2 regions of the Agromyces sp. P2_B3 genome follow, and region 1 is predicted to be linked to the other one. Evidence: predicted binding sites of a transcription regulator. Region 1 holds the regulator's gene; the other holds the start of a gene.
The links. The regulator LexA, encoded in region 1, represses DNA repair genes until DNA is damaged. The targets are predictions, from matches to a motif close to TCGAACANNTGTTCGA.

Region 1 (15,620 bases):
GGCGCCGTGGGTCGACGTCGTCTTCGGCACCCACAACATGGGGTCCCTGCCGAGCCTCCTCGAACGTGCACGCCACAACGACGAGGCGCAGCTCGAGATCCTCGACGCCCTCGAGGTGTTCCCGTCCACGCTCCCCACCAAGCGGGATTCGACGTACAGCGGGTGGGTGTCGATCTCCGTCGGCTGCAACAACACGTGCACCTTCTGCATCGTGCCGGCGCTCCGGGGCAAGGAGAAGGATCGCCGACCCGGCGAGATCCTCGCCGAGATCCAGGCACTCGTCGACGACGGTGCTGTCGAAGTGACCCTGCTCGGCCAGAACGTCAACTCCTACGGCGTCGAGTTCGGCGATCGCCAGGCATTCGGCAAGCTGCTCCGCGCCGCGGGCCGGATCGAGGGCCTCGAGCGCATCCGCTTCACGAGCCCGCACCCCGCCGCGTTCACCGACGATGTCATCGAGGCCATGGCCGAGACGCCGGCGGTCATGCCGCAGCTGCACATGCCGCTCCAGTCGGGCTCCGACCGCATCCTCAAGGCGATGCGCCGGTCCTACCGCTCCGAGAAGTTCCTCGGCATCCTCGACCGTGTGCGCGCCCGCATCCCGAACGCCGCCATCTCCACCGACATCATCGTCGGCTTCCCCGGTGAGACCGAAGCGGACTTCCAGGAGACGCTCCGCGTCGTGGAGGCCGCACGATTCGCGTCGGCCTTCACCTTCCAGTACTCCATCCGCCCGGGCACCCCGGCCGCGACGATGGACGAGCAGGTGCCGAAGGAGGTCGTGCAGGAGCGCTACGACCGACTCATCGCGCTGCAGGAACAGATCTCCTGGGAGGAGAACCAGCGCCTCATCGGGCGTCCGGTCGAGGTCCTCGTCTCGACGGGTGAGGGCAAGAAGGACGCCGAGACGCACCGGCTGAGCGGCCGGGCCGAAGACAGCCGGCTCGTGCACTTCGAGGTTCCTGCCGGCTTTGAGCTCCCGCGCCCCGGCGATGTCGTGTCGGTCACGATCACGCAGGCTGCGCCGTTCCACCTCATCGCCGACTCGCTCGACGACGTGCCGCTGACGATCCGCCGCACCCGGGCGGGCGATGCCTGGGATCGCGCACAGGCCGAGAGCTGCGGCGTGCCGGCCGGCCCCGCGGCATCCGTCGGTGCTCGCGTGTCGTTGGGCCTGCCGTCGGTGCGCACCCGTGGCGCCGAGCCGCTCGTGGCCCCGGGTGTCGGCACGATGCCGATCTACGACCCCAGCGACGCACAGCGCTGACGTGACCCTCATCGCGATCGTCGGCGCGACCGGCGCCGGCAAGTCCGACTTCGCGCTCGACCTCGCCGAGGCGTTCGAACGGGCGGGCCGGGTCACCGAGGTCGTGAACGCCGATGCGATGCAGCTCTACCGCGGCATGGACATCGGCACTGCGAAGCTGGCACTCGATGCGCGGCGGGGGGTGCCGCATCACCAGCTCGACGTGCTCGACGTCACCGAGGAGGCGTCGGCCGCGGCATACCAGCCCGCCGCCCGTGCGGCCATCGACGACATCCTCGCCCGCGGCCACGTGGCGCTGCTGGTCGGTGGATCCGGCCTGTACGTGTCGTCGGTCATCCACGACTTCCGCTTCCCCGGCACCGACGCCGCCATTCGCGCGCGGCTCGAGGCCGAGCTCGCCGAGATCGGTCCCGGCCTCATGCACGGGAGGCTGCGGGCGCTCGATGCCGAGACGGCCGCGAGCGTCGATGCGCAGAACGGCCGGCGCATCGTGCGCGCGCTCGAGGTCATCGAGCTCACGGGGGAGCCGAAGGCCGCACGCCTTCCCGACGAGCCCGTGGCCTGGCGTCCCCACCGCATCGTGCACCTCCGCAGCGACCGCGCACGTCTCGTGGAGCGGCTCGATGCCCGAGCCGCACGCATGTGGGAGGACGGACTGCTCGACGAGGTGCGCGAGCTCGTGCCGCGCGGCCTCGAGCGGGGCGTCACGGCGCGCAAGGCGATCGGCTACGCGCAGGCCCTCGCCGAGTTCCATGGGCGGATGTCGCGCGCCGAGGCGATCGCCCAGACGCAGCAGCTCACGCGCACCTACGCGCGCCGGCAGGTCGGCTGGTTCGGCCGCTATCGCGACGCGACCACGATCGACGCCGACGACCTCGCCGCTCGCGGCTCGGAGCTGGCCCGCCAGGCGGCTCTAGACTGATCGGATGCCGTTCGATCTGCGATTCACCAAGGGGCAGGGCACGGGCAACGACTTCGTGCTCTTCAGCGACCCCGAGGGCGACACCGAGCTCACGCCCACGCAGATCGCCGCGGTGTGCGACCGGCGGTTCGGGGTGGGCGCCGACGGCGTGATCCGAGCCGTGCGTTCCCGCAACCTCGACGACGGCGCCGCGGCCCTGTCGGAGGACCCGGCCGCCGTGTGGTTCATGGACTACTGGAATGCCGATGGCACCGTCTCCGAGATGTGCGGCAACGGCATCCGCGTGTTCGTCAGCTACCTCCTCGACCAGGGGCTGGCTGAGCTCCCGGCCGGAGGGGCGATCGCTATCGGTACGCGCGCGGGTGTCCGCACCGTGCGACGCAGCGCCGACGGCTTCCAGGCCGACCTCGGACCGTGGCGCCTCGCCGGCGGCGAGCCGCTCGTGCGGGGCAAGGAGCTGCCGGTGGCACGACCCGGACTCGGCATCGACGTGGGCAACCCGCACGTGGTCGTGGCCCTCGCCGACGACGATGAGCTCGAGGCCGTCGACCTGAACTACCAGCCCGTGCTGGACCCGGTGCCCGAGGCCGGCGCGAACGTCGAGTTCGTGGTGCCCGCCGAGCCGCTCGTCGAGGACGGCATCGGCCGCATCCGCATGCGCGTGCACGAGCGCGGTTCGGGCGAGACGCTCTCGTGCGGCACCGGCGCGGTCGCGTCGGCACTGGCCGTGCGGTACTGGGCCGGATCCGGCGCGCCGAACGACTGGCGCGTGCAGGTGCCGGGTGGCGTCCTGGGCGTGCGCATGTTCGAGGCAGCCGACGGAGAGCATGTCGCCCTCTCGGGGCCGGCGGAGCTCGTCTTCGACGGGGTGCTCACCCTCGCCTGAGTTCAGCGCGCGGTTGCCGCACGGGCAGCGAGCACCCGGAACCCCTTGGATTTGTCCGCTCGTTCGACGTCGAGGCCGAGCTCGGTGGCGATCCAGCGTTGCAGGGACTCCGCCCCGAGGTGCTTGGCGACCACGAGCCAAGCGGTCGCGTCGTCGGCCAGTCGGGGAAGCCAGTGCGCGAGCATGGCGTGCAGCTCCTGCTTGCCGACGCGGATCGGCGGGTTCGACCAGATCGTGGCGAACCGAACGTCATCGGGAACATCCCCGGGCAGCACGGCGTTGACATTGGTGAGGCCGAGGCGGGCCGCGTTGCGACGCACCAGGTCGAGGGCGCGTTCGTTGACGTCCACCGCCCACACCGTGGCATCCGGTGCCTGCATCGCCAGGCTGAGCGCGATCGGTCCCCAGCCCGCACCGAGGTCGAGCAGGTGCCCGGTCTGAGGCGGCGCAGGGACGGCGTCGAGCAGCACGCGGGTGCCCTCGTCGAGATGCTCGGGGCTGAACACCCCGCCGGCGGTGACGAGCTCGACCTCCCGGCCGGCGAGTCGCACACGGATCGTGCGCGTGCCGCCGCCGCTCCGAGGCGAAGGGGAGAAGTAGTGGTCGGAGCCCATGCAAGCAAGTTATCGCACGCGAACGGAAGTAAGGTTGACGAGATGAACGAAGGCGAACGGCACACTGCAGACGACGACGTCGAGCGCGTGCTCCGCAGCGCGGAGAGCCGCGCGGGCGTGGCCAGGTTCGGAGCCGGCGACGCCTCGGCGATCCAGCGCACGGGTTCCGAGGTGACCGGCGACGACTCGCACGACGGCGAGCAGTTCGACCGCGAGGAGCGGGCGGCGCTGCGGCGGGTGAGCGGTCTCTCGACCGAGCTCGAGGACGTCACCGAGGTCGAGTACCGACAGCTGCGCCTCGAGAACGTCGTGCTGATCGGCGTGTACGCGCAGGGTTCGCAGGACGACGCCGAGAACTCGATGCGCGAGCTCGCGGCCCTCGCGGAGACGGCCGGTGCACGGGTGCTCGACGGGCTCCTGCAGCGTCGTCCGCACCCCGACCCGAGCACCTACCTCGGCAGCGGCAAGGCCGAGGAGCTGCGCCACGTCGTGGCCGCGCTCGGCGCCGACACCGTCATCGCCGACACCGAGCTCGCTCCGAGCCAGCGGCGTGCGCTGGAGGACGTCGTGAAGGTCAAGGTCATCGACCGCACCGCGGTGATCCTCGACATCTTCAGCCAGCACGCGAAGAGCCGTGAGGGCAAGGCCCAGGTCGAGCTCGCGCAGCTCGAGTACCTGCTTCCCCGCCTCCGCGGCTGGGGTGAGTCGATGTCCCGCCAGGCCGGTGGCCAGGTCGGCGGCGCCGGTGCCGGCATGGGCTCCCGCGGACCGGGTGAGACGAAGATCGAGCTCGATCGTCGCCGCATCCACTCGCGCATGGCGAAGCTGCGCAAGCAGATCGCCGGCATGAAGCCCGCCCGTGAGGCCAAGCGCGCCAACCGCCGCCGCAACGCCGTGCCATCGGTCGCGATCGCCGGGTACACGAACGCGGGCAAGTCGAGCCTGCTCAACCGCATCACCGGAGCCGGAGTGCTCGTCGAGAACGCGCTGTTCGCCACGCTCGACGCGACCGTGCGGCGCAACACCACCACTGACGGCCGGGTCTACACGATCGCCGACACCGTCGGGTTCGTGCGCAACCTGCCGCACCAGCTGGTCGAGGCGTTCCGTTCGACGCTCGAGGAGGTCGGCGACGCCGACCTGATCGTGCACGTGGTCGATGCGGCGCACCCCGACCCCGCCGGGCAGATCGCCACGGTGCGCGACGTGATCGGGGAGGTCGGCGCGCGCGACGTGCCTGAGCTCATCGTCTTCAACAAGGCCGACCTCGTGACCGAGGAGGACCGACTCGTGCTCCGCGGCCTCGAGCCGAACGCCGTGTTCGCGTCGGCGCGCACCGGCGAGGGCATTCCCGACGTGCTCGCGGCGATCGAGCGCATGCTGCCCGACCCCGCGGTCGAGGTCGACCTGCTCGTGCCGTACGACCGCGGCGACGTGGTCTCGACGCTCCACGAAGCCGGTCGCGTCCTGTCCATCGAGTACGTCGAGGACGGCACCCGCATCCGGGCGCTCGCCTCGCCCGAGCAGGCCGGCCAGCTCGCGGAGTTCGACGCAGCATCCGTGCCTGCCTAGGTCGTGCCGCCGGTTCCCTGTCACCGCGCGTCATAGTGGGCGCATCCGCGTGACGGAGGCGTATCGTCGCTGGTGATCGTCGGTGCACGGCCGGATGCCGGGCACCTGGAGCGACCGCCGAGCCCGGCACCCGCCCGCGACACCCACCCGCCGATCCGGCCGGGGGACGCGGCCTGCCGCGCCTTCGCCGAACGGCACGCGACGCCACGCAGGAGCACCATGGCCCAGACCGGACCGGACGCCGGAGGCGCGGACTGTCGGGACCGCCCGCCGGTCTCCTTCGAGCTGTTCCCGCCCAGGACGGATGCCGCTGCGCTCGCGCTCGGTCGCACGATCGACAAGCTCGCCGAGGCGCACCCCGCGTTCATCTCGGTGACGTTCGGCGCCGGCGGCTCGTCGCGCGACCGTTCCCTGACCGTGCTCCGCTACATGCTCGAGCACACCGACGTCGAGCCGATGGCGCACCTCACCTGCGTGGGCTCCTCGCATGCCGAGGCCAACCGCCTCGTGCGCGAGTTCCTCGACGCGGGGATCACGAGCTTCCTCGCGCTGCGCGGTGACCCGCCCGCGGGCGCCGACGCCTCTCCCGACGCCGGCATCGGCGACCTCGACAGCGCCGCCGAGCTGGTGCAGCTCATCCACCGGGTGCAGGAGGAACGCGAGCCCTTCGGCCAGGTCGGCATCCCCGGCCTGCCCGGCGTCAGGCAGATCGGTGAGCGGCCGAGGCCCGAGCGCGTCGCGGTGGCGACGTTCCCCACTGGACATCCGCGATCGCGTGGGGTCGCCCAGGACGTCGACACGCTGCTCGCCAAGGAGATCGCGGGAGCCAACCTCGCCATCACGCAACTGTTCTGGCGCGCCGAGGACTACCTCGGCTTCGTCGACCGCGCTCGCGCCGGCGGGGTGACGATCCCGATCCTGCCCGGCATCATGCCGGTCACCACGCCCGCCCGGCTCGCCCGGCTCACCGAGCTCACGGGCGTCGAGCCGCCGGCGTCCCTCGCGATCGACCTCGAGATCGAACCGGATGCCGCGGCGCAGGCCGAGCTCGGCATCGACTTCGCCACCCGGCTCGCCTCCGACGTGCTCGCGGGCGGCGCACCGGGTCTCCACCTGTACACCTTCAACCGCCATGAGGCCGTGCTCGACGTGCTCGACCGGCTCGGGATCGGCGTCAACGACCGACTCGTCAACGAGAGGAACACCACAGAACGATGACCGCACACTCCTTCCCCACCGGCACGATCCTGGGCTACCCGCGCATCGGGCGCCGCCGCGAGCTGAAGAAGGCCGTGGAGGCCTTCTGGTCGGGCGCGATCGACGCGAGCAGGCTCGAGGCCGCCGCCGCCGACCTCCGTGCGGCGACGCGCGAGCGCCTCGCAGCCCTCGGCCTGGGCCGTGACGACTCGTCCATCCCCGAGTCGTTCTCCTACTACGACCAGGTGCTCGACGCCGCGATCGCGGTGGGCGCCGTGCCCGAGCGCTTCCGCCGGCTGCAGGACGAGTCGGGCCGCGTCGACCTCGCCGGGTACTTCACCATCGCCCGCGGCGAGGGCGAGGACGCGCCGCTCGAGATGACGAAGTGGTTCGATTCGAACTACCACTACCTCGTTCCCGAGATCGGGCCCGACACCGCGTTCTCCCTGCACGCCGACCGGATCCTCGCGGAGTTCGCCGAGGCCAAGGCCGCCGGGTTCCTCACCCGCCCGGTCATCGTCGGACCCGTGACCTTCCTCCTCCTCGCGAAGGCCGCCGATGGCGCCCCCGAGGGCTTCCGGCCGATCGACCGCCTCGCCGACCTGGTGCCCGTGTACGCGGCGCTCCTCGCCGAGCTGCAGGCGGCCGGTGCCGCGTGGGTGCAGCTCGACGAGCCGGCGCTCGTCAGCGAGAGCATCGACGAGTCGCGCGACCGGGTCCTCGAGGCGATCGGCCAGGCCTACGACGCGCTGGGCTCCACCGAGCAGCGCCCGTCGATCTTCGTGGCTGCGCCCTACGGCGCGCTCGGCGACGCGCTTCCCGCGCTGGCGGCCGCGCCCGTCGAGGCCATCTCGCTCGACCTCGTGCGCGGCACCGCGCCCGAGCAGCTCGACCCGGCGACCGAGGAGTCGCTGGCGTCGAAGACCCTCGTCGCGGGCGTGGTCGACGGCCACAACATCTGGCGGGGCGACCTCGCGCACGCGTTCGAGCGGGCCGACGCGCTCCGCTCCTTCTCGGGCGACGTGGCCGTCTCGACCTCCACCTCGCTGCTGCACGTGCCGCACGACGTCGAGGACGAGTCCAAGCTCGACCCGCGCCTCGTGAGCTGGCTCGCGTTCGCCGACCAGAAGGTCGCCCAGGTCGCGACGTTGGCACGGGGGCTCGCCGAGGGACGCGACGCCATCGCGAGCGAGCTCGACGCGGCATCCGCGGCCCTCGCCGACCGTGCCGGTGCGCCCGGGGTGCGCGTGCCCTCGGTGCGTGCACGACTGGCCGGCCTCGCCGATCGCGACTTCGCCCGTGACGAGTACGACGAGCGGGTCGCCGCCCAGGAGTCGCTCGACCTGCCCGAGCTGCCCACCACGACCATCGGATCGTTCCCGCAGACGGCCGACATCCGTCGTGCGCGCGCACGCCTGCTGAAGGGCGAGTTGACGGATGCCGAGTACCGCGGGCTCATGCGCGAGGAGATCGAACGCGTCATCCGCCTGCAGGAGGACCTCGGCCTCGACGTGCTCGTGCACGGCGAGCCCGAGCGCAACGACATGGTGCAGTACTTCGCCGAGCTCCTCGACGGGTTCGCGGTCACGCAGCACGGTTGGGTGCAGTCCTACGGATCGCGCTGTACGCGGCCGTCGATCCTCTGGGGCGACGTCTCCCGTCCGGCGCCGATGACGGTGGAGTGGTCGACGTACGCCCAGTCGCTCACCGAGAAGCCGGTCAAGGGCATGCTCACCGGTCCGGTGACGATCCTCGCGTGGTCGTTCGTGCGCGACGACCAGCCGCTCGGCGACACCGCGCGCCAGGTGGCGCTCGCGCTGCGCGACGAGATCGGCGACCTCGAGCAGGCCGGCATCCGGGTCATCCAGGTCGACGAGCCGGCGCTGCGCGAACTGCTCCCGCTGAAGCTCGCCGACCAGCCCGCCTACCTCGACTGGTCGGTCGGCTCGTTCCGGCTCGCGACGGGCGGCGCCGCTGCGGCGACGCAGGTGCACACGCACCTCTGCTACTCGGAGTTCGGCGTGGTCATCGACGCGATCCGCAACCTCGACGCGGACGTGACCTCGATCGAGGCCGCCCGCAGCCGCATGGAAGTCGTCGACGACCTGTCGACGAGCGGCTTCGACCACGGCATCGGCCCGGGCGTCTACGACATCCACTCGCCGCGCGTGCCGAGCGCCGCCGAGGTGCAGTCGCTCCTCGAGCGGGCGGTCGCGGAGATCCCGGCCTCCAAGCTGTGGGTCAACCCCGACTGCGGGCTCAAGACCCGCGGCTACGACGAGACCGTGGCGTCGCTCGAGCACATCATCCAGGCGACCCGCGCCGTGCGCGCCGAGCTGCCCCAGCCCGCGCTCGCGAAGTAGGGCGAAACGCACGCCGGTCGGATGTCGCGAGCTCGCGGCATCCGACCGGCGTCGTCGTTCAGCGCGACGTCGCACGGCGCGTCGTCGCACTCGGGGGATCCCCATGTGCCGCCCGGGCAGCCCACAGGTGCGACCCGTACGGTCGACGTCATGCGACTCGCAGTGCACGAATCCGGCGATGGTGCCAAGACCGCCGTGCTGATCCACGGGATCATGTCCGATTCACGGGCCTGGCACCGGGTGACGGCAGAGCTCCACGCGCACGGATATCGGGTGCTCGCGGTCGACCTCGCCGGGCACGGTCGCAGTCCCCGGGCGCGTCGATACTCGCCGGCGGCCTGGGCGCACGACGTCGTGGAGACGCTCGAGCCGATGCTCGACCGGGCGCCCGACGTGGTAATGGGCCACTCGCTCGGCGGCCTCGTCGCGAGCCTCGTCGCCGACCGCCTGGCGCCCCGGGCGGCCATCTACATCGACCCGGCGTTCTCGTTCCCCACCGGCGTCAAGGGCTGGGCGTTCAAGGCGTTCTTCGCCATGGCCCCGCGGCCCCGGCGGTCGGCACTCGTGCGCATGAACCCCCGCTGGAGCGCGGTCGACGTCGACATCGAGGTCGCGACGCTTCGCGACTGGGACAAGCGGACCATCCTCGGATTCCTCGACACGAGGCCGCTCGTGCCGCCCGCCCGACTGGTGGCGCCCAGCCTGGTCGTGCTCGCCGAGAAGAGCCTCCTGATCACCGAGCGCGTCGCCGCGCAGATGCGGAGCCGGGGGATGACCGTCGCGACCGTGAGGGGAACCGGTCACACCGTGTTCCGCGACGACCACGCAGGCTTCATGGACACCGTGGTCGGGTGGCTGCACGGGCTCGGTGCACCGGCCACCAAGGCCGCGACGCGCCGAGTGCTCACGGCCGCCTGACCGAGAGCTGCAGGGTCTGCCGAACCCTGGTCAGACCGCGCGGAGCACGGCGACGACCTTGCCGAGGACCTCGGCCTGGTCGCCGAGGATGGGCTCGAACGCGGTGTTGCGGGGGAGCAGCCACGTGTGGCCGTCGCGCTGCCGGAAGACCTTGACGGTCGCCTCGCCGTCGAGCATGGCCGCCACGATCTCGCCGTTCTCCGCGGTGCGCTGCGATCGCACCACGACCCAGTCGCCGTCGCAGATCGCCGCATCGATCATGGAGTCGCCGACGACCTTGAGGATGAAGAGGTCGCCCTTGCCGACGAGCTGACGGGGGAGGGGGAACACCTCGTCGATCTGCTGCTCGGCGGTGATGGGGATGCCTGCGGCGATGCGCCCCACCAGGGGGACCATGGCGGCGTCGCCCACCTGCACGGGCTCGCCCGCCGAGGCGTTGCGTCCTGGCGCCCCGGGCAGCTCGATGAGCACCTCGAGGGCTCGGGGACGGTTGGGGTCGCGCCGGAGGTAGCCGGCGAGCTCGAGCTGGTTGAGCTGGTGCGTCACGCTCGACAGTGAGGAGAGTCCCACCGCATCGCCGATCTCGCGCATGCTCGGCGGATATCCACGGCTCGACACGGAACGCTGGATGACCTCGAGGATCGCGACCTGCTTCGCGCTCAGGCTCTTGCGGCGGCGTTGGCCGCCCGCCGTGCGCGTTCCGTCGATGTCGGTGCTCAACGTCTCCGCCCCTCGTTGCGACCTCGCGGCCGGATGTCGGTGGTGTCTGATCGACTGTGTTCGAACATTCGAAACTGTATCCGGCAGATGTCGGTGCGGCAAACATTCGTTCGAGTGTGTCGCGCAATTCGGCGGCACCACGCACGACGAGTGGATGCTTGCAGCTTCGAACATTCGAAGATATATTCGGAACAGAGCTTCGCATCCGGCCCTCCCGGCCGAGGGCCGGATGCGACTCATCAGGAGGTGTGAGATGAGTGCAGTGATCGTAACGAACCGGCTCGGCACTTCCGTGCGCCCGCAGCCGATCGAGGCCCCGGCCGCCACCCGGCTTCGCCTGACCCGTCGGGGAAGGGCGGTCTTCACGGGGCTGGCGTCGCTCCCGTTGGTGGTCTGGGCGCTGGTCGCCGTCCTCGGTTCCGGTGGCGCGGCGGCCGATTCGGGTGCCGCACGGGCAGCGACGTCGTTCGAGTACGTCACGATCGGCCAGGGCGACTCGCTGTGGGCCCTTGCCGAGTCCCTCGCGCCGCAGGGAGATCCGCGTGAACTCGTCGACGAGATCATGCGACTCAACGGGCTCGACGACGCGGTCGTCGAGCCGGGTCAGCGGCTCGCGCTTCCCGTCGTTCCATGACGTCACGAGGCCGTGGCGCCTGCCACCGCGTGGCTAGCATGGACTGGTGACGAGCCTCGACGACCTGCCCATCCGCGACGATCTCCGCGGCCGCACGCCGTACGGCGCACCGCAGAAGACGGTGCCCGTCGCCCTGAACGTCAACGAGAACACACATCCGATCCCCGAGGACGTGGCGCACGACATCGTCGCGCGGGTCGCCGCGGCGATCCTCAGCCTGAACCGGTATCCCGACCGCGAGTTCACCGCGCTGCGTCGTGCGCTCGCGGACTACCTGGGCCATGGACTCGACGTCGACCGCATCTGGGCGGCCAACGGGTCGAACGAGGTGCTGCAGCACATCCTGCAGGCGTTCGGGGGCCCGGGCCGCTCGGTGCTCGGATTCGCACCCACCTACTCGATGTACGGCCTCCTCGCATCGGGCACCGGCACGCAATGGATCACCGCAGGGCGCGACGACGACTTCGAGCTCAGCCCAGAGACCGCCGTCGCGGCCATCCGTGAGCACGACCCCGACGTCGTGCTGCTCTGCGCGCCGAACAACCCGACCGGCACGCCGCTGTCGCTCGACACGATCACGGCGGTGGCCGATGCCGCGCGAGGCATCGTGGTGGTCGACGAGGCGTACATCGAGTTCGCCGACCCCGGCACGCCGAGCGCCCTGACCCTGCTCGAGGGGCGGCCGAGGCTGCTCGTCTCGCGCACCATGAGCAAGGCCTTCGCGTTCGCCGGCGCGCGGGTCGGCTACCTCGCCGCCGACCCTGCGGTCGTCGATGCCCTGCGCCTCGTGCGCCTCCCGTACCACCTCTCGGCGCTCACGCAGGCCGCGGCGCTCGGCGCACTCGCGCACTCCGATGAGATGCTGGCGATGGTCGACGAGATCCGCGGGCAGCGTGAGCGCATCGCCACCGAGCTGGCCCGCCTCGGATTCCGCCCCTACCGCAGCGGGGCGAACTTCGTGCTGTTCGGCGGAGTCGACGACCCGCACGCGGTGTTCGAGGCGCTCCTCGAACGGGGGATCCTCATCCGCGAGATCGGCCTCCCCGGATGCCTCCGCGTGACGGCCGGCACCGAGGCCGAGACGACGGCGTTCCTCGAGGCGATCGCGAACTTCGCACCGGCCGGTTCGCCCGCGAGTGCGGCAGCGTCACCGGCCCACGCGACGGCCTCCTCGGCGAACCCGGCATCGGCCCCCGAATAGGATGACGGCATGACCACTCCCGGCGCACCGCGCACCGCCCGCGTGCAGCGCGAGACGAGCGAGTCCAGCATCGACCTGTCGGTGAACCTCGACGGCACGGGCGTGAGCGACATCGAGACCTCGGTGCCGTTCTACGACCACCTCCTCACGGCATTCGCCAAGCACTCGCTCACCGACCTCACGGTGCGGGCGCGCGGCGACATCGAGATCGACGTGCACCACACCGTGGAAGACGTGGGCATCGTGCTCGGGCAGGCCATCCGCGAGGCGCTCGGCGACAAGCGTGGCATCTCGCGATATGGCGACGCCCTCGTGCCCCTCGACGAGGCCCTCGCGCAGGCCGTGGTCGACATCTCCGGACGCCCATTCCTCGTGCACTCGGGCGAACCCGCGGGCTTCGAGTTCCACCTCATCGGCGGTCACTTCACGGGTTCCATGGTGCGCCACGTCTTCGAGGCCATCGCGTTCAACGCCGGCCTCACCGTGCATGTCACGGTGCTCGGCGGTCGCGACCCCCACCACATCGCCGAGGCCGAGTTCAAGGCGTTCGCGAGGGCGTTCCGGCAGGCGAAGGCGCTCGACCCGCTCGTCACCGGCATCCCGTCGACCAAGGGCGCGCTGTGACGGGTGCGAAGCGCGTCGTCGTGCTCGACTACGGCTCGGGCAACGTGCACTCGGCCGCCAAGGCGCTCGAACGCGCGGGCGCCGAGGTGCAGGTGACCGCCGACCGGGCCGCCGCCCTCGAGGCCGACGGCCTCCTCGTGCCCGGCGTCGGCGCCTTCGCCGCCGTGATGGAGCAACTGCGCGCCGTTCGCGGCGACGAGATCATCGACCGCCGGCTCGCCGGTGGCCGCCCGGTGCTCGGCATCTGCGTGGGCATGCAGGTGCTCTTCGAGCGCGGCGTCGAGCGAGGCGTGGACTCCGAGGGGCTCGGCGAGTGGCCCGGCGTCGTCTCCGAGCTGCCGTCGCCCGTGCTGCCGCACATGGGCTGGAACACCGTTCGCCCCGACGAGGGCTCCGTGCTCTTCGACGGCATCGAGCACGAGCGCTTCTACTTCGTGCACTCGTATGCCGCACAGGCGTGGCTGCTCGACGTCATGCCGCCGTTCCCGAAGCCGAGGCTCACCTGGGCCGAACATGGCGCGCCGTTCCTCGCCGCCGTCGAGAACGGCCCCTTGACGGCGACGCAGTTCCATCCCGAGAAATCCGCCGAAGCCGGCATCCGGCTGCTCGGGAACTGGCTCGGCTCGCTCGCCTGAGCGGGGCGTCATCCGCCGACGGCCTCGCCGCGCCGGCGCTAGGATGCTGTGACTGTGCCGCTGTGGCGCTTCACAGCCACGGATACGAGGACAGTGATGAGCGAGTTCAACAAGACCCCCCGTCTGGTGCTGCTTCCGGCGGTCGACGTGGCGGGCGGCAAGGCCGTGCGGCTCACGAAGGGCGAGGCGGGAACCGAGACGAACTACGGCGACCCCGTCGACGCCGCGAGCGACTGGGCCGACCAGGGCGCCGAGTGGATCCACCTCGTGGACCTCGACGCGGCATTCGGTCGGGGATCCAACGCCGGGATCCTGAAGAAGGTCATCCGCCAGGTCCGTGGCGTGAACGTCGAGCTGTCGGGCGGCATCCGCGACGACGAGTCGCTCGAGCACGCCCTCGAGATCGGCGCGAAGCGCATCAACCTCGGTACCGCCGCGCTGGAGAACCCCGAGTGGGCGGCATCCGTCATCGCGCAGTACGGCGAAGCCGTCGCCGTCGGGCTCGACGTGCGCGGCACGACCCTCGCGGCCCGCGGCTGGACGCAGGACGGTGGCGACCTCTGGCATGTCATGGACCGCCTCGAGGAGGCGGGCGCGGCCCGCTACGTGGTGACCGACGTGACGAAGGACGGCACGCTGCAGGGCCCCAACCTCGACCTGCTCCGCCAGATCATGGATCGCACGCACCGCCCGGTCGTCGCCTCCGGCGGCATCTCGAGCCTCGACGACATCGCCGCGCTCCGCGAGCTCGTGCCGCTCGGCCTCGAGGGCGCGATCGTCGGCAAGGCGCTGTACGCGGGCGCCTTCACGCTGCCCGAGGCGCTGGATGTCGCCGGGCACTGACCCCGGGCACGAGCACGGGCACGGGCACGGGCACGGGCACGGGCACGAGCCGGGCGGTGCGGATGCCGCGCCGGCGCGTTCCGGGCCGAACGCCGCCGACTCGGCGGGCGTGCCGTGGGCGGGCCGCTCGTTCCAGCCGAACGCGCACGCCGCCGACGACGGCCGCGCTCCCGAACGACTCGCCGCCGCCATCCGCCGGTTCCGCTCAGGCGACGGCGGGCAGGGCGACGTGGTCGCCGAGTTCGGCCGGTCGCGACTCCTGATCCCACTGCTCGCCCAGCTCGGCGACGGCGGGACCGAGGTCGGCGAGCACGGCCTCGCGGTCGACAAGAGCCAGGAGCTGTCGATCGTCACGGTCGAGGGGCCCGACGGGCGCCGCGTGCTGCCGGTGTTCGCCTCGGTCGAGGCGATGTCGCGATGGAATCCCGGTGCGCGTCCGGTGCCCGCCGACGGCGTGCGGGTGGCGCTCGCGGCGACCGACGACGGGACCGACCTGGTGGTGCTCGACCCCGGCTCGCCGAGCGAGTTCGTGCTGCGCCGGCCGGCGGTCTGGGCGGTGGCGCAGTCGCAGCCGTGGCATCCGCCGTTCGACTCGGTCGAGGTGCGCGACGCCTTCGAGCGCACGATCGCGACGGAGCTCGCGGTGCTCGGCGTCGAGCTGCTGCCCGGCGATCCCGACGCCCGCCTCGCCGGTCCCGAGCTCGTCGTGCGCCTCACGCTCGTGGCGGGCCTGACCCGCCCCGAGCTCGACGCCGTGCTCCAGCGGCTGGCCGCGCGCTGGGCCGCCGACGACGCGATCGCGACCCTCGTGGACTCGCTGACGGTGCGGATCGTGGCCGGACCCGACGCCGTCACGGCGGTCTGAGCTCCGAGGCCCGCTCGCGGCATCCGCTTCGTTGACCGGATGTCGCAGCCGGAGCAGAATCGAGGAGGCGCGCCCGCGCGCGCGGAATCGCAGGTGTCACGTGGTCGACCCGAACGAGCAGCCCGTCGATGCCGACGGACCAGCACATGCCGACCGAGCCTACGGACCAGTGCTCGATCTCGCCGATCGGTATGCACGAGACTGGCTGTCGCGTGTCGGGGAGCGGCCGATCCCCCCGAGGCTCGGCCTCGAAGAGATCAAGGACCGCCTCGGTCGTGCGCTGCCCGAGTCGGGCGAGCCCGCGACCGAGGTGATCGAGCGGCTCGCGGAGGGCGCCGAGCCGGGCATGATCGCCATCG
Region 2 (15,620 bases), on a different contig from region 1:
ACAGGTGCACGGCGGCCGCGAGCTCGTCGTGGTCGATGCCGAAGACGTCGAGGTCGACCTTCTCGCCGAGCACCACGGCGCTCTTCTCGAAGAAGGCCGTGGCGGCCTGCAGTTCGTCGCGGCGGCGCGCGGCGGTCTCGTAGTCCTGCACGGCGGCGGCCGCCTGCATCCGTCGCGTCAGGTCGGCGAGGATCCTTCGGTCCTGATTCTGCATGAAGGCGACGAATCGGTCGACGTTGGCCCGGTGCTCCTCGATGGTCACCTTGCCCGAGCACGGTCCGAAGCACTTGCCGATCTGCCCGGCGAAGCACGGCTTGCCGCTCGCCATCGCCCGTCGGTAGTCGCTGTCCTTGCAGGTGCGGATCGGGAACAGCTTCATGAGCAGGTCGAGTGTCTCGTTGACCGCCCAGACCTTCGGATAGGGGCCGAAGTACCGGGCACCGGGGATCCCGCGCCGTCGGGAGATCATGGCGCGCGGCGCCTCGTCCCCGAGCGTCACGACGAGGTACGGGTAGGACTTGTCGTCCTTGAACCGCACGTTGAACGGCGGGTGGAGCTGGTTGATCCACGTGATCTCGAGCTGCAGCGCCTCCACGTCGCTCTGCACGACGGTCCACTCCACGGACGCCGCCGTCGTGACCATGCGCCGGGTGCGCTCGTGAAGGGTGCGCAGCGGAGCGAAGTAGTTCGAGAGCCGGGCGCGAAGGTTCTTCGCCTTGCCGACGTAGAGCACGCGGCGGTCGGCGTCGAGGAATCGATAGACCCCCGGGTCGGTGGGGATCTCCCCCGCCTTCGGCCGATACGGGACGGTGTCGGTCATCCTCGTCAGCTGGCGACCTCGGCGTGCACGGATGCCGCGTCGAAGATCTCACGGAGGAAGTAGCCGGTGTGGCTCGTCGCAACCCGGGCGACCTGCTCGGGCGTTCCGGTCGCCACGACCTGCCCGCCTCCGGATCCGCCCTCGGGGCCGAGGTCGATGATCCAGTCGGCGGACTTGATGACGTCGAGGCTGTGCTCGATGACGATCACCGTATTACCCTTGTCGACGAGCTTGCCGAGCACCTTGAGGAGCTTGCGCACGTCTTCGAAGTGCAGGCCCGTGGTGGGCTCGTCGAGCACGTAGACGCTGCGCCCGTTCGATCGGCGCTGGAGCTCGGTCGCGAGCTTCACGCGTTGCGCCTCGCCGCCCGAGAGGGTGGTGGCGCTCTGGCCGAGCTGGACGTAGCCGAGGCCGACGTCGACGAGCGTCTTGAGGTAGCGGTGGATCGCCGAGATGGGCTCGAAGAACTCCGCGGCCTCGCTGATCGGCATCTGGAGCACCTCGGCGATGTTCTTGCCCTTGTAGTGCACCTGCAGCGTCTCGCGGTTGTACCGCTGGCCGCCGCAGACCTCGCACGCGACGTACACGTCGGGCAGGAAGTTCATCTCGATCTTGATGGTGCCGTCGCCCGAGCAGGCCTCGCAGCGGCCGCCCTTGACGTTGAAGCTGAAGCGCCCCGGCAGGTACCCGCGCGCCTTCGCCTCGGTGGTCTCGGAGAACAGGGTGCGGATGCGGTCGAACACACCGGTGTAGGTCGCCGGGTTCGAGCGCGGCGTGCGCCCGATCGGTGCCTGGTCGACGTGCACGACCTTGTCGAGCTGGTCGATGCCCGTCACTCGCCGATGCTTGCCCGGCACCTTGCGTGCCCCGTTGAGCCGGTTGGCGAGCACCCGGTAGAGGATGTCGTTGACGAGCGACGACTTGCCCGAGCCGCTGACGCCGGTGACCGCGGTGAAGGTGCCCAGCGGGAACTCGACGTCGACGCCGCGCAGGTTGTTGGCCTCCGCGCCCTGTACGCCGATCATGCGTGCCGGGTCGATCGGTCGGCGACGGGCGGGAATGGCGATCTCCTTGCGCCCGGACAGGTAGTCGCCGGTGAGCGACCGCGTGTTCTTCAGGAGGTCGGCGTAGCTGCCCGAGTGCACCACCGTGCCGCCGTTCACGCCGGCGCCCGGGCCGATGTCGACGATCCAGTCCGCGGTGCGGATCGTGTCCTCGTCGTGCTCCACCACGATCAGGGTGTTCCCGAGGTCGCGGAGTGCGACCAAGGTGTCGATGAGTCGGCGGTTGTCGCGCTGGTGCAGGCCGATACTCGGCTCGTCGAGCACGTAGAGCACGCCGGTGAGGCCGGAGCCGATCTGGGTGGCAAGCCGGATGCGCTGGGCCTCGCCGCCCGACAGCGTCGCGGCGGCGCGGGCCAGGTCGAGGTAGCTGAGTCCGACCCGGATGAGGAAGTCGAGTCGGAGCTTGATCTCGCGCAGGACCTGCGCGGCGATCGCCTGCTCGCGATCGGTGAGCTCGAGGCGATCCATGAACGACCTGGCCTCGGTGAGGCTCAGCAGGCCCACGTCGGCGATGCTGTGTTCGTGGACGAGCACCGACAGCACCTCGGGCTTCAGCCGCTTGCCATCGCAGACTGGGCACGGAACCTCGCGGAGGTACTCGGACCAGCGCGCGCGCTGCACGTCGGTCTCGGCCTGGAGATACTGCCGCTCGATGTAGGGAACGACCCCCTCGAAGCCCGACGAGTAGCTCATCTCACGGCCGTACCGGTTGCGCCAACGCACCTTGACCTCGAAGTTGTCTCCGCGCAGCACCGCCTGGCGCGCGTCGTCGGCCAACTCCTCCCACGGGGTGCGGAGCGAGAAGCCGAGATCGCGGGCCAGGCCGTCGAGGAGCTTCTCGTAGTAGTTGTAGAGGCTCTTCCCCTGCGAGGTCCACGGCAGGATGACGCCCTCGGCGATGCTCAGCGACGGGTCGCCGAGCAGCAGCTCCTCGTCGACCGACATCCTGGTGCCGAGGCCGGAGCACTCGGGGCATGCGCCGAACGGCGCGTTGAACGAGAACGTGCGCGGCTCGATCTCGGTGAGCTGGATGGGGTGCTGGTTGGGGCACGACAGCTTCTCGGAGAAGGTCGCCCACGCGGCGGGCCCGGTCTCGTCGACGTAGTTCACCTGCACCAGGCCATCGGTGAGTCGCAGTGCCGTCTCGAGCGAGTCGGTGAGCCGGCCGAGGACGTCGGGACCGGCGACCAGCCGGTCGATCACGACGGAGATGTCGTGCTTGACCTGCTTCTTGAGCACGGGCGGCTCATCGAGGCGGATGACCTCGCCGTCGACCACGGCGCGCGAGTATCCGCCGGCGGCGAGTTCGCGGAAGAGGTCGACGAACTCCCCCTTCTTCTTCGAGACCACCGGGCTCAGGATCTGGTAGCGGGTGCCCTCGGGCAGCTCCATCAGCTGGTCGGCGATCTGCTGCACGGTCTGCCGCTGGATGGGCTCGCCGCAGACGGGACAGTGCGGCACGCCGATGCGCGCCCAGAGCAGGCGCATGTAGTCGTAGATCTCGGTGATCGTGCCGACGGTCGAGCGCGGGTTGCGGTTGGTCGACTTCTGATCGATCGACACGGCGGGGCTCAGGCCCTCGATGAAGTCGACGTCGGGCCGGTCGACCTGGCCGAGGAACTGCCGCGCGTACGCGGAGAGCGACTCGACGTAGCGGCGCTGGCCCTCGGCGAAGATCGTGTCGAACGCCAGGGACGACTTGCCGGAGCCCGAGAGACCCGTGAAGACGACCATCGCATCACGCGGGATCTCGACGTCGACGTTGTGCAGGTTGTGCACGCGGGCACCGCGGACACTCAGCTGCGAATGGGCATCGAGACGTGAAACTGGCACCCTACGAGTCTAGGGAGACCCACTGACACGGAGTCCCGCGTTGATCGTGCTCTCAGCGAACATACGTTCGATTCGGGTCCCACACCGAGGCGAACGAAGCGGCAGGTGCTCGTGTTTGCTCGCTTCAGCCGAGGTGGCCCGCCTTCTCCATCTGCCGCAGCTCCCGCTTGAGCTCGGACACCTCGTCGCGAAGCCGTGCTGCCAGCTCGAACTTCAACTCGCCGGCTGCTTCGAGCATCTGCTCGTTGAGGTCGCGGATGAGCTCCTCGAGATCGTTGGCCCCTTCGGCGGCGATGCCCTCCCGCCGCAGGTTGGGCACCGGCGACTTCTTGCGGGCGTCGCGGCCCGCAAGCAGCGCGGCCGTGTCGGCCTCTTCGCGCGCCAGCACCTCGGTGATGTCGGCGATGCGCTTTCGCAACGGCTGCGGGTCGATGCCGTTCGCCCTGTTGTACTCGAGCTGTCGGTCGCGGCGACGCGTGGTCTCGTCGATGGCCGCAGCCATCGAGTCGGTCAGCACGTCGGCGTACATGTGCACCTCGCCCGAGACATTGCGCGCCGCACGGCCGATCGTCTGGATGAGCGAGGTCGACGACCGGAGGAACCCCTCTTTGTCGGCGTCGAGGATGGCGACGAGCGACACCTCGGGCAGGTCGAGGCCCTCGCGGAGCAGGTTGATGCCCACCAGCACGTCGTAGACGCCGGCGCGCAGCTCGGTGAGGAGCTCGACGCGACGCAGCGTGTCGACGTCGGAGTGCAGGTACCGCACTCGCACGCCGGCCTCGGTGAGGAAGTCGGTGAGCTCCTCGGCCATGCGCTTCGTGAGCGTCGTGACGAGCACGCGCTCGTCTCGCTCGGCGCGGAGCCGGATCTCCTCGAGGAGATCGTCGATCTGCCCCTTCGACGGCTTCACCACGATCTGCGGATCGACCAAGCCGGTCGGCCGGATGATCTGCTCCACCACGCCGTCGGCGATGCCCATCTCGTAGCGGCCGGGCGTCGCCGACAGGTACACGGTCTGGCCGACCCGCGCCTTGAACTCGTCCCACTTCAGCGGGCGGTTGTCGAGGGCGCTGGGCAGCCGGAAGCCGTGCTCGACCAGCGTGCGCTTGCGCGACGAGTCGCCCTCGAACATCGCGCCGATCTGCGGGACGGTGGCGTGGGATTCATCGATCACGACGAGGAAGTCGTCGGCGAAGTAATCGAGGAGGCAGTGCGGCGCCTCACCGGGTGCTCGGCCGTCGATGTGGCGGGAGTAGTTCTCGATGCCGGAGCAGAACCCGATCTGCTCCATCATCTCGAGGTCGAACGTGGTGCGCATGCGGAGCCGCTGCGCCTCGAGCAGCTTGCCTTCGCGCTCGAGCTCGGCCAGCCGCTCCTCGAGCTCGAGGCGGATCGTGCCGATCGCGCGCTGCATGACGTCGGTGCTCGCGACGTAGTGCGACCCGGGGAACACGGGCACGGCATCGAGCTTCTCGACGACCTGGCCGGTGAGCGGATGCAGGTGGTAGAGCGCCTCGATCTCGTCGCCGAACATCTCGATGCGGATCGCGAGCTCCTCGTAGATCGGGATGATCTCGATGGTGTCGCCGCGCACGCGGAAGTTGCCGCGCGAGAAGTCGACGTCGTTGCGCTGGTACTGCATCGAGACGAACTTGCGGATGAGCCAGTCGCGGTCGACGCGCTGCCCGACCTGGAGCGGCATCATCGCCTTCAGGTACTCCTCGGGGGTGCCCAAGCCGTAGATGCACGACACCGTGGACACCACCACCACGTCGCGCCGGCTGAGCAGCGAGTTCGTCGTGGAGTGCCGGAGCCGCTCGACCTCGGCGTTGATCGACGAGTCCTTCTCGATGAAGGTGTCGGTCTGCGGGACGTAGGCCTCGGGCTGGTAGTAGTCGTAGTAGGAGACGAAGTACTCGACCGCGTTGTTGGGCATGAGTTCGCGGAACTCGGTGGCGAGCTGGGCCGCCAGCGTCTTGTTGTGCGCGAGCACGAGCGTCGGCCGCTGGACCTGCTCGATGAGCCACGCGGTGGTCGCCGACTTGCCGGTGCCCGTGGCACCGAGGAGCACCACATCGGTCTCGCCGGCGTTGATGCGACCCGCGAGCTCTGCGATCGCCGTCGGCTGATCACCGCTCGGCCGGTAGTCGCTCACGACCTCGAACGGACGGACGGATCGTGTGGCCTGCATGCCATCAAGTCTAGGTTCGGCCGCCGACACTCCGGCCGAGTCAGCTCCCCGCGAACAACGGCTACGCGGAGGTGCGCTGCGCCCTGATCCGATTCCAGAGGGCATCGGCCTGGCTCATGGTGTGCGCCAGCGAGCCGTCAGTGTCGATGACGACATCGGCGATCGCCAGCCTGGAGGTGTTGTCCGCCTGGGCGTCAACGCGCGCCTGCGCCTGGAGCGGGTCGAACCCGCGCTGCTCGACGAGCCGCTCGACCTGCGTCTTGCGCGGGGCGTTCGTCACGACGATGAGATCGAACGGATGGTCGACGGCCGCCTCGACGAGGAGCGGGACGTCGTAGACGACGACCGCTTCGGGGTCTTCCTGCGCGGCCCGTTCGATGAGCTTGGCCGAGAGCTCCCGAACGGCGGGATGGACGATGGCGTTGAGCTTCGCGCGCGCCGCCTCATCGGCGAACACCAGCTCGCCGAGCTTCGCCCGGTCGAGCGTGCCGTCGGAGCGGAGCACGCCGGGACCGAACTCGTCGACGATCGCCGCGAGCGCCGGCTTGCCCGGTGCGACGACCCGCCGCGCCAGGTCGTCGGCGTCGATGTGCACCGCCCCGTGCTCCACGAGGCGACGCGCGACCGTGGACTTGCCTGAGGCGATTCCGCCAGTGAGACCGATCAGATACACGCCGACCACTCTATCCGGGTCGAACGCGCCTCTCTCCCGGTCGAACACGACGCCCGGGAGACGCGGAAAGGCCGGCCCCGAGGGACCGGCCTTCCGTATCGCGAAACGCGACTAGTTGTTGCTCGAGAGCTTCTCGCGCAGCGCCGCGAGCGACGCGTCGTCGGCGAGGGTGCCCGCGCCGGCCGAGTCGCTCGAGAACGATGCGGCACCCGAGGTGAACGAGTCGTCGGCCACGGCAGCAGCGTTCGCCGCGGCGACCTGCTTCTTGTGGGCCTCCCAGCGAGCCTGGGCGGCAGCGTAGTCCTGCTCCCACTTCTCGCGCTGGGCCTCGAAGCCCTCGCGCCACTCGTTGGTCTCGGGGTCGAAGCCCTCGGGGTACTTGTAGTTGCCCTGCTCGTCGTACTCCGTGAGCATGCCGTAGAGCGCCGGGTCGAACTCGGTGCCCTCGGGGTCGACGCCCTCGTTCGCCTGCTTCAGCGAGAGCGAGATGCGGCGACGCTCGAGGTCGATGTCGATGACCTTGACGAAGACCTCTTCGCCGACCGACACGACCTGCTCGGCGAGCTCGACGTGCTTGCCCGACAGCTCCGAGATGTGCACGAGGCCCTCGATGCCGTCTGCGACGCGCACGAACGCACCGAACGGAACGAGCTTCGTGACCTTGCCCGGTGCGACCTGGCCGATCGCGTGGGTACGGGCGAAGACCTGCCACGGGTCCTCCTGCGTCGCCTTGAGCGACAGGGAGACGCGCTCGCGGTCGAGCTCGACGGAGAGCACCTCGACGGTGACCTCCTGGCCGACCTCGACGACCTCGCTGGCGTGCTCGATGTGCTTCCACGAGAGCTCGGAGACGTGGACGAGACCGTCGACGCCACCGAGGTCGACGAACGCACCGAAGTTGACGATCGACGAGATGACGCCCTTGCGGATCTGGCCCGGGTGGAGGTTCGCGAGGAACGTCGAGCGCGACTCGGACTGCGTCTGCTCGAGGAGCGCGCGGCGCGAGAGCACGACGTTGTTGCGGTTCTTGTCGAGCTCGAGGATCTTCGCCTCGATCTCCTGGCCGAGGTACGGCGTGAGGTCGCGCACGCGGCGGAGCTCGATGAGCGACGCCGGGAGGAAGCCGCGGAGGCCGATGTCGACGATCAGGCCGCCCTTGACGACCTCGATGACCGAACCGGTCACGACGCCGTCGGCCTCCTTGATCTTCTCCACGTCGCCCCACGCGCGCTCGTACTGCGCACGCTTCTTCGACAGGATGAGGCGGCCTTCCTTGTCCTCCTTCTGGAGAACGAGCGCCTCGACGGTGTCGCCGACGCCGACGACCTCGCTGGGGTCGACATCGTGCTTGATGGAAAGCTCACGCGAGGGGATGACGCCCTCGGTCTTGTAGCCGACGTCGAGGAGCACCTCGTCGCGGTCGATCTTCACGACGGTGCCCTCGATGAGGTCGCCGTCGTTGAAGAACTTCAAAGTCTTCTCGACCGCGGCGAGGAAATCGTCAGCAGATCCGATGTCGTTGATCGCGACCTGCTTGGGTGCCTTGGTCGTTGCGGTTGTCATGTAGTGAATGCTCCGTAAAGGACAGAATCGAGCCCATCGCGAGGTAGAGCGTTATGTTGGTTCCGCGATGGGCATGCGGACAGGGATGTCACACGAGTGACGCTCTATCCTAGCCAATCCTTGGCATAGGCCGCAATCCGGCAGTACGCCCCGCCCGTCATCCGTGCTCACACACCCGTGGTCACGGTCATCCGGGAGCCGCCATCGCATCGATCCTCGCATCGAACGTCATGTCGCGGGTCGCGCGGTAGTTGAGGTGCACGGATGCCGCGATGGTGTTCACCCCGTCGCGCAGGGCGGACGCCGGGATCGTGACCACCACCTGCGGTGCGGCCGTGGTGCGGGGCGCCGCCGTCGCATAGGTACCCGAACCGATGACTCCGGTCGGGAGATTCGAGCGAGCGACCTCGACTCCGTTGACGAACACCACCACCCCGTCGTCCGCGCGAGTCGTCAGCGTGACGCCGCTGAGCACGTCCGCGTCGGCGACCGTGAACGAGCGTCGGAACTGCGCGCTGATCGGCCGTCCCGACGTCGGCGGCGGCACGTCGACGACGGTGACGATGCCGGGAGCGCCGAATCCGAACAGCGCCTTCCCGGCGTTCCAGCCGCGATCGTCGAAGGCGGATGTGGTCCAGCCGGCTGGCCAGCTGCCGCTGCGGTACTGCCAGCGCCAATCGCCTCCCGCGTCCACCAGCACGACCGGCACCGGTTCGGACGGCGCGGGATCCGTCGTCACCACGAGCGTGGTCTCCGTCGACTCGAGTCCCGTCGTTCCCACAGCACGGATGCCGTAGGTGTACGCCGTTGCCGGCAGGACCTCCGTGTCGACCGTCGTGGTGGTCCCGCCGGCCACCGTGCCGAGGGGCTGACCATCCTTCGAGATCGTCCAGCTCTGCACGGGCGTCGCGTCACCCGGCGCCCACGAGAGGGTCACGTCCTCGTGGGTGCTGTCGGCCGTGAGCGTCGGGGGTGCTGGTGCAGGAGGCGTCGTGTCCTGCACTCGGGTCGCGGACATGACCAGCTCGAACGACGCATCCGTCGTGCCCTTGTAGTTGAGGTGGGTGGATGCCGCGATCGTGTTGATCCCGTCGTGCAGCAGGCCGGCGGGCACCGCGAACTCGGTCGGCGTGGCGGTCGCGACCGAGGTCCTCGGCGCCGCGGTGGCGTACGTGCCTGAGGTCACGGTGCCCGTGGGCATCCGCGAGCGGCCGATCTCGACGCCGTTCACGTGCACCACGACGCCGTCGTCGGCGCGCGTGATCACGCGCACGTCACTGAGTTCGCCGGCTAGAGCGATGTCGACGCGATGTCGGAACACCATGCTGATCGGGCGATTGGTGGTCGGCAGCGGCTTGTCGACCACCGTCACGATGGAGGTGGATCCGCGTCCGAGCGGTGCGCCGCCCCGTGCCCACGCGGTGTCGTCGAACGCCTCGGTGTTCCAACCGGTCGGCCAGGCGCCGGGCTCGTAGCGCCAGCTCCATGAGGAGCCGCCGGCGAGCAGCGTCACCGGCTCCCCGCCGGCCGGCGCGTGCATGTCGTACGACAGCGTGAAGCGGCTGTCCGCGTCGTTCTCCGTCTGCTGCAGGTACGGCGAGTAGGTGAAGGCGTCGATCGTGTCGGTCGCGGGATGGAACGTGTAGTACCGCAGCCACCCGTTCCCGCCATTGGCGCGATCCTGGTAGTCGCTGAGGATCTGGTGCACGGGCCGGCCGCACGCATTGGGATCGGTGCGGCGGGCCTCACTCAACTCGCCGTCGTGCCAATGCCCGTTGACGACCATGAAGATGTTGCAGTTGCGGTAGACGAGCTCGTTCCAGACGTCGTTCGCAGACTTCGGCGTCGTGTCGGTGCGGATGACCGTGTTCGACCGGTTGCCGGTGGTGGTGATGAAGCCGTGCGTCGCGAGGATGACTCGGCGATCGGGGTACGCGTCGATGACGCGCTGCGCCCAGGCCAGGGAGTACGCGGGCGACTCGAATTCCAGGTTCACGAGGAGGAGCTTGAGTCCGCCGGCGTCGAGCAGCGCGTAGTTGTCCTTGTTCTTCCGATCGATGCCATCGGGCCCGAACTGGTTCTGCCCGAGGTAGCCGCCGTATCGCACGGAGGCGGAGTTCCATGTCGCGGCGGAGTAGCGGCTCGGCGGGAAGTACGTGTCGTAGGTGCTCGACTCCCCGGTCGTGATGCTGAGGTCGTGGTTGCCGGGGAGCACGGAGCTCGGGACGCCCGCCGTGTCGAGGATGGCCATCGACCGGCTCGCGCGAGCCCACTGGTTGACGTTCGGCCAGGATTCGACGAGGTCGCCGAGATGGATCGCGAACTTGGTGTGCAGCTGGTCGCGCTGGTCGACGATCCACTGCGTCTGCTGGTCGAAGATGGCGTCGATGCCGCCAGTGTTCGTGTAGCCCTGCGTGTCGGGGATCACCACGATGGTGAAGTCGTCCTCCGCGGCGACCGCGGTGTCGGTCGGCATGAGCATGAGCGCCGCGAGCGAGGCGGTGGCGGCAAGCGATGCCGCCACCAACCGTCGCGATCGGGAAACGCGTCCAACTCGGGTCATCGGAACTTCCAGCACGAGCCGCGGGCCGGCTCGACATGGCTAGGTCTACGCCGACCTCAGCGTGTCCGCCAACCCCCGAACGGGGGCGGCGGCTCACGCGCACTCAGCCGAGCAGCGCGCCACGCAGCGTGTCGAGGCCGACGCCGCCGAGGTCGAGCGCGCGACGGTGGAACTCGCGGATGTCGAACCGGTCGCCCTCACGCCGCGCCACCTCGTCGCGCAGCTGCTCCCAGATCCGCTGGCCGACCTTGTACGACGGGGCCTGCCCGGGCCAGCCGAGGTAGCGGTTCACCTCGAAGCGCACGAACCCCTCGTTCATGTTCACGTTCTCGGAGAGGAACTCGAACGCGTACTCCCCCGTCCACCGGCCGGTGCCGTCGGGCCGCTGCTTGCCCAGGTGCACGCCGATGTCGAGCACCACGCGAGCCGCGCGCATGCGCTGGCCGTCGAGCATGCCGAGCCGGTCGGCGGGATCGTCGAGGTAGCCCAGGCCCTCCATGAGGCGCTCGGCGTACAGCGCCCAGCCCTCGGCGTGGCCCGACGTGCCGGCGAGTTGACGCCGCCAGGTGTTGAGCTTGCCGCGGTTCACGACGGCCTGGCCGATCTGCAGGTGGTGGCCGGGGACGCCCTCGTGGTAGACGGTGGTGAGCTCGCGCCAGGTGTCGAACTCGGTGACGCCCTCGGGCACCGACCACCACATGCGGCCCGGTCGGGTGAAGTCGTCGCTCGGCCCGGTGTAGTAGATGCCGCCCTCCTGCGTGGGCGCGATCATGCACTCGAGCGTGCGGATCTCCTCGGGGATGTCGAACTGCGTGGCGCCGAGCTCCGCGACCGCCCGATCGCTGGTCTCCTGCATCCAACGCTGCAGCGCGTCGGTGCCGTGCAGCTTGCGCGAGGGGTCGCCGTCGAGGTGGGCGATCGCCTCCGCGACGGATGCCCCGGGCAGGATCTCGTTCGCGATGGCCTCCTGCTCGGCCACCATGCGGGCGAGCTCCTCGATGCCCCACTCGTAGGTCTCGTCGAGGTCGATGACGGCCCCGAGGAAGTGCCGCGACTGCAGGGCGTAGATCTCGCGCCCCACGCCGTCGCGCTCTCCCGCGATCGGCTGGAGCTCCCGTTCGAGAAACGCGGCCAGTTCGCCGTACGCGGCAGCGGCACCGGATGCCGCACGCTCGAGCTCTCGGTGCAACGACTCGGGAAGCTCGCCCTCGCCGGCCTTCGCCTGCTCGGCGAACGTGGCGAAGAACCCGTCGGCCTTGGCGATGCGATGGGCCTGCGCGGCGACCTCGCGCACCTGCCGGACGGCCGGCACGACGCCCTCGGCGCCGCCCGCACGCAGCGTGGCGACGTACCCGTCGATCGCGGCGGGCACGGCGCCGAGACGCGCGGCGATGCGCTCCCAGTCGTCGCGCGAATCGGTGGGCATGAGGTCGAACACCTCACGGACCTCCTGCGCGGGGCTCGCGATGACGTTGAGGTCGCGCAGGTGCAGCTTCGCGTCGTGGCTCTCGAGGGCGAGCGCGAGCTCGCTGCCGAGGTCGGCGACGGTGATGCGGTCGATATCGTCGACCGGTTCGGCCGCGCGAAGCGCCGCGAGCGCTGCACGCGTCGCTTCGATCGACCGGGCGTGGCCATCGGGCGAGTAGTCGGCGAGTCGGTCGTCGGCCGATGGCCGCCCGATGTACGTGCCCACTGCGGGGTTCAGCTCGACGAGTGTGTCGACCCACCCCTCTGCGATGCGATCGACGTCGGACGGGATGCGCTCACTCGATGCCATGGGTCGAGCCTATGACACCCCGGTGACCCTCGCCGAGGCCGCCCGAACGCGAGCACCGGCGATGCATGCCGACAGGCGCATGCGCCCACGCCCGCGGTCAGTGCGCCGCGTCGTCCCAGTTCGAGCCGCGGCCGATCTGCACGTCGAGCGGCACGAGCAACTCGGCGGCATTGGCCATTCGGTCGCGGACGACCTGCTCCAGCACGTCGGACTCGCCGTCGGCGACCTCGAAGATGAGCTCGTCGTGCACCGTCATGAGCATCCGGCTCTCGAGGCCCTTCGCAGCGATGTCGGCCTCGACGCTCGTCATCGCGATCTTCATGATGTCGGCGGCCGAGCCCTGGATCGGGGAGTTCAGCGCAGCGCGTTCGGCGTTCTCGCGGAGCACGCGGTTGGGGCTCGACAGGTCTGGGAACGGCCGCCGGCGCCCGAAGATGGTCTCGGTGTACCCGTCGACCTTCGCCTGCTCGACGACGCCCCTCAGGTAGTCGCGCACGGAGCCGAAACGCTCGAAGTACTCGCGCATGAGCTGCTGGGCCTCGGCCCGGTCGATGCGCAGCTGCTTCGACAGTCCGAACGCGCTCAGCCCGTAGGCGAGGCCGTATGACATCGCCTTGACCTTCGTGCGCATGAGCGACGTCACATCGGAGGGCTCGACGGAGAACACCCGTGCGCCGACGAAGCGGTGCAGGTCTTCGCCGGCGTTGAACGCCTCGATGAGGCCGGGGTCGCCCGAGAGGTGGGCCATGATCCGCATCTCGATCTGCGAGTAGTCGGCCGTCAGCAGCTCGGTGTACTCGGGTCCGTGACGGAACGCCTTGCGGATCCGGCGGCCGTCCTCGGTGCGGATGGGGATGTTCTGCAGGTTCGGGTCGTTCGACGACATGCGCCCCGTGGCCGCACCGATCTGCCCGTAGGACGTGTGGATGCGGCCGTCGGCGGCGATCGACTTGTCGAGCGACTCGACGATCTGGCGCAGCTTCGTCACGTCGCGGTGCTCGAGGAGGTAGCCGAGGAAGGGGTGCGGATTGGACTCCTGCAGATCGGCCAGGGCACTCGCGTCGGTCGTGTAGCCGGTCTTGGTGGAGCGGGTCTTGGGCATGCCGAGCTGCTCGAAGAGCACCTCCTGCAGCTGCTTGGGCGACCCGAGGTTCACCTCGCGACCGATCTCGGCGTAGGCCGCCTGCGCGAGCGCCAGGGCACGCGAACCGAGCTCGGACGAGAGGGAGGCGAGCTCGGCGTGGTCGACCGTGACGCCACGCAGCTCCATCGCGGCGAGCACCGGCACGAGCGGCATCTCGACCTCGGCGAGCAGGCGGCGGGAGTCCTCGGAGAGCGCGCGCAGCACCACGGGCGCGAGCCGGAGCGTGTACCAGGCGTACTCGGGAGCGCCCGCGTCGCTTCCCTCCTCGGGAACGAGCAGCGAGGGGTCGGCCTGCGGGACGGTCTCACCGAGGTGGAAGGACACGAGGTCGGCCAGCGACTTCTCCGGCAGGATCGGCCGGATGAGCCACCCGGCGACGAGCGTGTCGAGCACGAGGCCCGCGACCGGGAGGCCCGATCGCGCGGCCGCCTTGAGCTGCGCCTTGGCGTCGGTCATGATCTTGGGCGCCTCACCGGCGAGCCAGGCTTCGAATGGCGCCGCGTCGGCGGCACCGGCCTGCCAGGCGAGCTGCACCGTCTCGTCGGAGGCGGCGATGCCGGCCCCGATCACGCGCCCGTCGACGATCTCGAGGCTCAGTCCGAGTCCGGCGGGTTCAGCGGCCGTCGCGCGCTCCAGCCACGATGCGAGCGCTTCACCGCCGAGCCGCTGCGGCGACGGAGCGATCGGTGCGGGAGCGGAGGCGATCTCTTCGACGGCGGGGGCGGATGCCGCGGGCGAACCGGTGCCGGCGGCGACACGCCCGCCGCCGTTGCCGTTGAGGTCACCGGCGGCGAGCTTCGTGAGCCGCTCGAGGAGCGTGCGGAACTCGAGGCGCTCGAAGAGCGGACGCACCGACTCCACGTCGATCGGCTTCGCCTCGAGCTCGTCGAGCACGACCTCGAGCGGGACGTCGCGCACGAGCCGGTTGAGCCGGCGGTTGCGCTCGGCGTTCTCGCGCTGGTCGCGCAGGTTCTGCCCGGCGACGCCCTTGATCTCGTCGGCGTGCGCGAGGATGCCCTCGAGGTCGCCGTAGAGGCCCAGCCACTTCACCGCGGTCTTCTCGCCGACCTTCGTGATGCCGGGCAGGTTGTCGCTCGTCTCGCCCACCAGGGCGGCGACGTCTGGGTACTGCTCGGGGCGGATGCCGTAGCGCTCGATCACCGCGGCGGTGTCGTAGCGCTTGAGCTGCGACACGCCCTGCGTGTTGGGATAGAGCAGCGTCACGTCGTCGTCGACGAGCTGGATGGTGTCGCGGTCGCCCGAGACGAGCAGCACGCGGTAGCCGTCGGCCGACGCCTGCGTGGCGAGGGTCGCGAGGATGTCGTCTGCCTCGAAGTCCTCCTTCTCGATGGTGCGGATGCCCATCGCCTGGAGCGCCTCCTGCAGGAGCGGCACCTGGCCCTTGAACTCCACGGGCGTCTCGCCCCGGTTGCCCTTGTACTCGGCGTACTCCCGCGTGCGGAAGGACTGGCGCGACATGTCGAACGCGACCGCGAGGTGCGACGGCTTCTCGTTGGCCAGCAGCAGCAGCAGCATCGACAGGAACCCGTGGATGGCGTTCGTGTGCTGCCCGTCACGGGTGGAGAAGCTGTCGACCGGAAGGGCGTAGAAGGCCCGGAAGGCCAGCGAATGGCCATCGATCACGAGAAGGGTGGGCTTGTCTGCGTCCGGCACCCCCCAAGCCTACAAGCGGCCGCCGACACCGATTCGCCGCCGTGGACGCCCGCACCAGGGGCGGCGGCGCGGCGGCGGAAGACGACGGATGCCGCGACGAGCAGGTCGTCGCGGCATCCGGAATTCGGGGGTCTGTGCGCTACTTCTTCGGCGCCAACTGCTCGATGATCGCCTGCGAGACGTCCTTCATGGTGAGGCGGCGATCCATCGACGCCTTCTGGATCCAGCGGAACGCCTCGGGCTCGGTGAGGCCCATCTTCTCGTTCAGCAGGCCCTTGGCCCGGTCGACGAGCTTGCGGGTCTCGAACCGCTCGACGA

Region 2: the regulator LexA is predicted to act here: its motif matches at 3,773-3,788, upstream of uvrA (excinuclease ABC subunit UvrA).

The regions. Positions count from the first base shown of each region.
Region 1 is NZ_JBFUDH010000014.1:26,791-42,410, forward strand. Features, by position in the region: gene miaB (tRNA (N6-isopentenyl adenosine(37)-C2)-methylthiotransferase MiaB) at 1-1,267, shown strand, start outside; gene miaA (tRNA (adenosine(37)-N6)-dimethylallyltransferase MiaA) at 1,269-2,189, shown strand; gene dapF (diaminopimelate epimerase) at 2,194-3,075, shown strand; gene AC1DZA_RS16520 (class I SAM-dependent methyltransferase) at 3,078-3,689, opposite strand; gene hflX (GTPase HflX) at 3,732-5,261, shown strand; gene AC1DZA_RS16530 (methylenetetrahydrofolate reductase) at 5,481-6,479, shown strand; gene metE (5-methyltetrahydropteroyltriglutamate--homocysteine S-methyltransferase) at 6,476-8,821, shown strand; gene AC1DZA_RS16540 (alpha/beta fold hydrolase) at 8,972-9,739, shown strand; gene lexA (transcriptional repressor LexA) at 9,770-10,447, opposite strand; gene AC1DZA_RS16550 (LysM peptidoglycan-binding domain-containing protein) at 10,713-11,093, shown strand; gene AC1DZA_RS16555 (histidinol-phosphate transaminase) at 11,140-12,294, shown strand; gene hisB (imidazoleglycerol-phosphate dehydratase HisB) at 12,304-12,918, shown strand; gene hisH (imidazole glycerol phosphate synthase subunit HisH) at 12,915-13,553, shown strand; gene priA (bifunctional 1-(5-phosphoribosyl)-5-((5-phosphoribosylamino)methylideneamino)imidazole-4-carboxamide isomerase/phosphoribosylanthranilate isomerase PriA) at 13,650-14,396, shown strand; gene AC1DZA_RS16575 (SseB family protein) at 14,380-15,261, shown strand; gene AC1DZA_RS16580 (pyridoxal phosphate-dependent decarboxylase family protein) at 15,431-15,620, shown strand, end outside.
Region 2 is NZ_JBFUDH010000003.1:13,010-28,629, forward strand. Features, by position in the region: gene uvrC (excinuclease ABC subunit UvrC) at 1-820, opposite strand, end outside; gene uvrA (excinuclease ABC subunit UvrA) at 826-3,717, opposite strand; gene uvrB (excinuclease ABC subunit UvrB) at 3,842-5,908, opposite strand; gene coaE (dephospho-CoA kinase) at 5,970-6,581, opposite strand; gene rpsA (30S ribosomal protein S1) at 6,693-8,144, opposite strand; gene AC1DZA_RS05730 (metallophosphoesterase) at 8,332-10,668, opposite strand; gene AC1DZA_RS05735 (DUF885 domain-containing protein) at 10,811-12,484, opposite strand; gene polA (DNA polymerase I) at 12,582-15,302, opposite strand; gene AC1DZA_RS05745 (ANTAR domain-containing response regulator) at 15,442-15,620, opposite strand, start outside.